DNA from 2 places in the Corynebacterium sp. TUM25015 genome. Region 2 is predicted to be linked to the other one. Evidence: predicted binding sites of a transcription regulator. Region 2 holds the regulator's gene; the other holds the start of a gene.
What was found. Region 2 encodes LexA, which represses DNA repair genes until DNA is damaged. Its sites were predicted from a motif close to CGAACANNTGTTCG; they were not measured.

Region 1 (3,414 bases), 430 kb from region 2:
CTGTCGAGTTCATGCCGCCGCGCGATGACGCTGCCGAGGAGCGGCTCTGGAATGCAGCGGAAGCTTTCCACGATCTCGGTGTGAGCTTCGTATCCGTGACCTACGGCGCCGGCGGAAGCACCCGCGAGCGCACTCTGCGTGTTGCCGAGCGACTGGGCACCAAGCCGCTGACCACTCTGGTGCATATGACGCTGGTGCAGCACACACAGGAAGAGCTGCGGGAGATGCTGCGCACCTATGCATCGCTGGGGCTGACCAATCTGCTAGCTCTGCGCGGCGACCCGCCGGGCGACCCTAACGCTGAATGGGTGGCTACACCGGGTGGTCTAAATTACGCCAGCGAGTTGATCGACATGATTCGTGAAATGCCCGAATGTGCGGACTTTGACATCGGTATCGCCAGCTTCCCGGAAGGTCACTACCGCACCGGATCGCTAGAGCAAGATACCGAATACACCTTGGCGAAACTTCGCGCCGGGGCACAGTATTCCATTACACAGATGTTCTTTGATGTGGACCATTACCTGCGTCTGCGTGACCGGTTAGCCAAGGCGGACCCGGAACATGGGCAGAAGCCGATCATCCCAGGGCTTATGCCGATTACGTCGCTGCGTAGCGTGCGGCGCCAAATGGAGCTGGCGGGTGCTGCCCTGCCACCGGAATTGGAGAAGCGTCTACTCGATGCCGCTGCAGGGGATGAGGTGGCTAACCGTGATGCCATTCGCGAGGTGGGCATTGAGGTGACCACCGAGATGGCGGAGCGCCTGATTGCCGAAGGCGTGCCAGATCTGCACTTCATGACGATGAATAACGTGCGGGCTACGCAGGAGGTTCTGCACAATTTGGGAATGGCGCCAGCATGGGGGCAGGGGCTTGGGCACGACATGGTTCGCTAGGCACCTCGGTAGTGGAGTCGCTAGATGCCCAGCAGTGGCCCTGTATTGGTGAGCTATTGGTGAGTTAGTTGCACGTTCGCTGCAGGATGCCGAATGGTCGCGGATCTGCAGGGAACTTGAAGTTTCGCAGCACATCGGTGAACCCGGCTCGGCGATAAAGCTGCCAGGCGGCATTTGCTTCACCTTCTACCTCCGGAGTGGAGAGCATCACTGTACTCTGCGGCGTTCGCTGGAGGAGGTCGTTGAGGATTTTGGTGCCGACGCCCTCACCCTGCGCTGGGGGCAGGACATGTATCTCGGAGAGCTCTGCGTAGGTATGCAGTATGCGGGAGACCTCTGTGCGGGAGTATCCGTTAAGAACCAGGCCGCGTGCGACCTGCCGATACCACCATGTTTGCGGGGAACCGCGAAAGGTGAAGCCGATTCCGATGCAACGCTGGCGTGAATTGTCGGGATCTGGGGCCTCGTCAACGTGGTGTAGGAGCGCCATGGTGCAGGTGAAGTCCGGCTGGGAGGCGTTGTAGAACCACAGGGATTTGCGCTGTGGATGGGTCTCTTTGGGGTAGTTCATTGCGGCGAGGTGAATGTCGATGAGCTCGTCGAGCCGCGCAATGAACTGGCGGTTGTTGACAGGGGTGATGGACACGCGCAGGGAGGAATCGTCGGGAGTTGGCTGGGAGTACGTGTCCTGGGGCATGGAAACAATAGTGCCACCTTCTGGCGGAATGAACTCAAAAATAGACAATAAGACATGTGTTCGATTATTGTCGGCTTGGGGCTGGGTGGTGTCCAGGGAACTTTCTAATGTGAGACCTAAACCTTGCATAGGACAGCGACTGAGCAAACTAGGGGATGAGAATGATGACCGTACAGGAAAAGCAGATTGGAGCCCGGGCTGGGTACAGTCGCTCCCTGGGCGCGAGGGGGTTCCTGGACGAGGCAGAGCGACAGTTGGCGCTGTCGCGAGCGGAACTTCGTGAGCCAGAGGCGATTGTGTATGCCTACCGCGCCGGATTGAGGGCGGCAGGGGCGTTGATTGAGTGGGAGATGGCCACGCGGAAGCGTCGTCCTTCCGGAAGTGCGTGGGCAAAACTGAGGGTACTTCGTCCGGATCTTAAAGACTGGGCTGAAACCTTTGAGGCACATGCCCGAGTGGCGAGCCGGGCTGGCTTGGGGCTTAGTCAGGGAATACCTGCGGATTCCCGGGGCGTGATTTACCACGATGCTTGCGATCTAGTGGACCTAGCGCGAGCGGCGGTGGATTACCTACCAAAGGTGGCCTAGAGCTCCTCAAACAATGCTTATCATTGTTTGAAAACCGCAGGTTGATGTAGGGTGGGTGGGGTAAACACGGGTGTAACGCGCCAGGGCTGGAAACTTTTTCTGCGGGTTGTCCGTTGGAAGAAGTAGCCGCAAAGAATTGGGAGGTCGCGATGGCTCTATCAGAGCAAGAGCAGAGGATGCTCGCGGAGATCGAACAGGCGCTGATTGCTGAGGATCCGCGCCTGGCGAAGCAGGCTTCCACCAATGGCGAGCGGACAATGAACTTCAACATCCGTTCTATCGCGCTCATTGTTCTCGGGCTCACGGTGATGGTTGGTGGGATTGCAGCCTCTCAACTGTCGCTGTGGTTCGTGGCTCTAAGTGTCCTCGGATTTTTGATCATGTTCGGTGGTGGCTTGCTGGCTTTCCAGCCGAATGAGGATCCGGAGGCTGCAGCTATCAAGCGCTCCAAGGCGGGAAAGCCCCGCAAGGCACGTGCCCTGAAGGGAACGTCCGGTGGAGGGCTCGGCGATCGGATGGAAGATAGTTTCCGCCGTCGCTTTGAGCGTTAAAGCGTTGCGGAACAAGAAAACCACCGCCTCCCAGCCGGGAGGACGGTGGTTTTTAGTTTGCGGCTGGGGCTAGTTTCACCCTTGAGTCAGGGGGCTTCTACTTCTTCGGGGATTTACCGTGGCGCGATGTGGGAATTGTTGGGGCATCGAGTTTGAGTCAGTACAACCTATCCAGCACGCTGGCATTTTCGATCTCTAGGGGTGGGGTGCATGCCTCGTAGTTGCCGGTTGTGTAGCGCATGTCGTATCTCCTTGGTCGGTATCGAACTTGCTACATAATTCAGGCTAGCACTCAAAAGGTAAACCTTATTTTTCGGTGTGCGAGTTGGGTGTGGGCGCCCCACTTTCCCCCACTTTGAATATTCTATGCATAGTCATCCGGGGTGAAGGGTGGTCGTGTGTAAGGGGGAAACGCTGTCTACCTGTGCTAAAACGGTGCTTTTAGTAGGGGGCTCGGGGTGGGGGAGAGTGTGGCGTCGTAGTAAAGAAGAGGGGGGATGTAAAGATCGTGCGTTGGTTGTGAAGGTGTGCTTTGTGGCTAGAGTGCTGGTTGGGGACACTTTGAGAAAGAAGTGGGGAGAAAAAAGCGCACACAAAAGCTCGTGTTGTAGAGATTGTGGGGAGGAGTGGGGTAAAGTGGGGATCGTTGGGGTGAAGCTGTACCAACAATTCCAAACTTCATA
Region 2 (3,414 bases):
AGATCAAGGAGGTGCGCTGGATGATCGAGGAGTTTCGAGTCAGCCTCTTTGCGCAGAACCTAGGCACAGCGCATTCGGTATCCCTGCAGCGTATCCGTAAGAAATTGGAGAAGATCCGTTAGCTGTCGTCGCCTTCAGACACTTCAGGATGCTGGGCTAGAGACTGGCGGTGGGCACGCAGCGATTCGATTTCCTGCTCGAAGTCTTCGGCACAGTTAAAAGACTTATACACGGAGGCGAAACGGAGATAAGCCACCTCGTCCAAGGTTCGGAGTGGATCCAAGATCGCCAGGCCGATCTGGTTTGCGGGTACTTGGGAACCATGTGTCACTCGGACGGCTTGTTCCACCTCGTGTGCCAGACGCTTTAATGCGTCGTCGGAGACATCGCGCCCCTGACATGCCCGACGCACGCCCTTGATAACCTTTTCTCTACTGAATTCCTCGGTCACGCCATTGCGCTTCACTACCAACAGAACAGACCTTTCAATAGTGGTGAAGCGGGTCTGGCATTGACTGCATTCGCGACGACGTCGGATAGAAACACCCATCTCAATGGATCGCGAATCAACAACGCGGGATGAATCTGAGCTACAGGAGGGGCACAACACCCTTCTCAGCTTAGTCGCCCCTCCCCCGACGCAGAAGCTGAACTATGGGATGAGAAGAGGCGCAAACCCAAGCAGCGTGGACATCACTCCAAGGGAGACCGCAGTTCCACCAGGCGAGTGAATGATTCGCTCCGTTCGTGCGCGAACTCTATCTACCCACCCCATTTGATTGTCGAACAGGCATTCGTTTGCGCCGGAGATGCGATCCATCTTGCGGCGCGGAATCGAACGCGCAACAGGTGCAGAAGAATACCCAAAGGTGTTCGAATTACCCCTAGAATCCAGTGCTTCCCAATTAGGCTTAAGAACTTGAGGCCTACGCGGTGGCGCAACCCGATCATCAGGAAGCACACGGACATGCGATGCAGACTGGACAGTAGTTGCGGGACGGATGATCGAGGTGGTCATGTGGCTACTCCTTTACAATGCGACGTAAGGCTAATCAGCAAAGCCTCTTAGCGCCTACGTCTTATTCCCTTGGCTGTTACCCTAGTGAACCATTCACGCCCGACAGGGAACTTCAAAAATTCTGATTTCTAGATCATCTGTTCGAATCTCGAACACAGTACAGAATTTAGCACGCATGTTCGAACATGTCTAGACAAATCTAAACTTTTTCGAACACATATACTAGAAATGCGTTCTATTTCGGGTAGTGTGGAAGCAGATCGCGAAATACCGATAAAGAGACCCCGCCGGAATGAGGTATAACCGTGTCCACCGACCAACCCACCGAAAGTCCTTCCCCTCGCCCCAAGCTTGGGCGTCCTCCGAAGTCCGAGGCTGACAAGCGTGCGGAGAAGCAAGCTCAGAAGGACGGCAAGAAGCCAGCCCTAAGCACTCGCCAGCGCCGCATTCTCGAAGTCATTCGCGATTCGACGGTCATCCGCGGTTACCCGCCAAGTATTCGCGAAATTGCCGATGCTGTAGGACTGCACTCGACGTCATCGGTTTCTTATCATCTCACCCAGCTGGAGAAGCGCGGACATCTACGCCGCGATGGCAAGCGACCTCGCGCGGTTGATGTGCGCTCCTTCGACGGTGGGCAGCTCCCAGCCCAGACTAAACCCACGCCGCAAGCAGCTACTCCGCCCCCGACTTCCGACGACGGAGAGCTCATGCCAGAGGCCACCTACGTCCCGGTTGTGGGGCAGATCGCCGCTGGCGCCCCGATCCTTGCAGAGCAAAATGTTGAGGCTCACTTCCCACTACCACAGGAGTTGGTAGGTAACGGAGAGCTCTTCTTGTTGCAGGTCGTGGGCGAGTCTATGCATGATGCCGGCATCTTCAACGGAGACTGGGTCGTGGTTCGCTCCCAGGCCGTCGCCGAGTTCGGCGATTTCGTCGCCGCCATGATCGACGGTGAGGCGACCGTAAAGGAGTTCCAAAAGGATGCCGACGGGCTGTGGCTTATCCCCCACAACCCCCTGTTCGAACCTATTCCTGCCGAAGAGGCGACCATCCTGGGTAAGGTCGCAGCGGTTTTGCGCAAGATTTAGCTCCCCCCCTATTGGTTCTGACGCCGCCGTCTCCGACCCACTTGGCACTAAAGTAGCGCCTATGGAATCAGCAGAACGGCGCCGTCAAATAGCCTCCCTCACCGCCATTCACGGCAGGGTTACTGTGAATGAACTGGCGGAGAAGTTCGGCGTCACCGCGGAAACAATTCGCCGCGACCTCGCGATTCTCTCTGACGGCGGTGAGCTCTTCCGCATCCACGGCGGAGCGGTTCCGGCACAGAATTTCCGTACAGACTTCACCACTCTTGCCACACGTTCAAAGGCATCTCTCGGAGCCAAGCGAGCAATCGCCAAAGCTGCAGTAACACTCCTTCCGGAAACAGGCAGCACCATCTTCATCGATGCAGGCACCACCACGGGCGTCTTTGCCGAGGCCATCGCCGAAGCCAATGCCACCAACGATCCCAAGCTGATGGCACCGAAGCTCAATATCGTCACGAACTCTTTCTTTATTGCCACCACATTGGCGGAATCCCCCCGTTGCGATGTCCAACTAATCGGTGGGCACGTCCGCGCCCTGTCTCAGGCTGTCGTTGGCGACCTTGCCACCCGCGCGCTCGGCGTCCTCCATGCCGATGTTGCATTCATTGGAACCAATGCCCTTACTATCGTTCACGGGCTATCCACTCCCGATGCCCAAGAAGGAGCAATCAAGCGCTCTATGGTGGCAAACTCCGACCGCGTGGTCGCACTGTGCGATTCCACGAAGTTTGGCCTGGACTACCTGGTGAGCTTCGCAACTATCCAGGACATCAGTGCCGTCGTGACCGACGAGGACGCTCCACAGCCCTACGTTTCCGAGCTGCGCAATCTCGGTATCGACGTCAGCTTTGGCAGCTAGTCTGCGGCTCTGAACTCCTGCAACTCCCCTGCCACTACATTCGGCAAACGAACCTCTAGTTTCGTTCCCTCTGCGTCATAGTCCTCTGCAATTACCGTTCCCAGTTCGTGGACTTTGGCCACGATATCGCCGCGGTGAAAAGGCACGTGCAACGTGACATGGGAATCCAGGGAATTCAGGAACAACTCCAGCTGAGCCTCCAGCTCGGCAATCCCTTCACCTGTTTTCGCCGATACAAAGACGGCATCCGGCACTCGGTGACGTAGTTCGGCGAGCACCAGTGGATCCGCGGTATCGATCTTGTTCACCACCAGAATTTCCGGTGGCGCCTCCTGTCCGGATTCCTCGACGATCCCGCCGATCACTGTGTTCACAGCCTTGATCTGCTCCAGTGGGAAAGGATCGGAACCATCCACAACGTGCAAAACCACGTCGGCTGCCAG

Region 1: the regulator LexA is predicted to act here: its motif matches at 1,643-1,656, upstream of AC06DS_RS06715 (SAV_6107 family HEPN domain-containing protein).

Annotation. Positions count from the first base shown of each region.
Region 1 is NZ_CM150783.1:1,475,941-1,479,354, forward strand. Features, by position in the region: gene metF (methylenetetrahydrofolate reductase [NAD(P)H]) at 1-896, shown strand, start outside; gene AC06DS_RS06710 (GNAT family N-acetyltransferase) at 961-1,593, opposite strand; gene AC06DS_RS06715 (SAV_6107 family HEPN domain-containing protein) at 1,755-2,180, shown strand; gene AC06DS_RS06720 (DUF3040 domain-containing protein) at 2,330-2,731, shown strand.
Region 2 is NZ_CM150783.1:1,903,250-1,906,663, forward strand. Features, by position in the region: gene hrpA (ATP-dependent RNA helicase HrpA) at 1-122, shown strand, start outside; gene nrdR (transcriptional regulator NrdR) at 119-610, opposite strand; gene lexA (transcriptional repressor LexA) at 1,324-2,109, shown strand; gene AC06DS_RS08640 (DeoR/GlpR family DNA-binding transcription regulator) at 2,171-2,971, shown strand; gene hflX (GTPase HflX) at 2,968-3,414, opposite strand, start outside.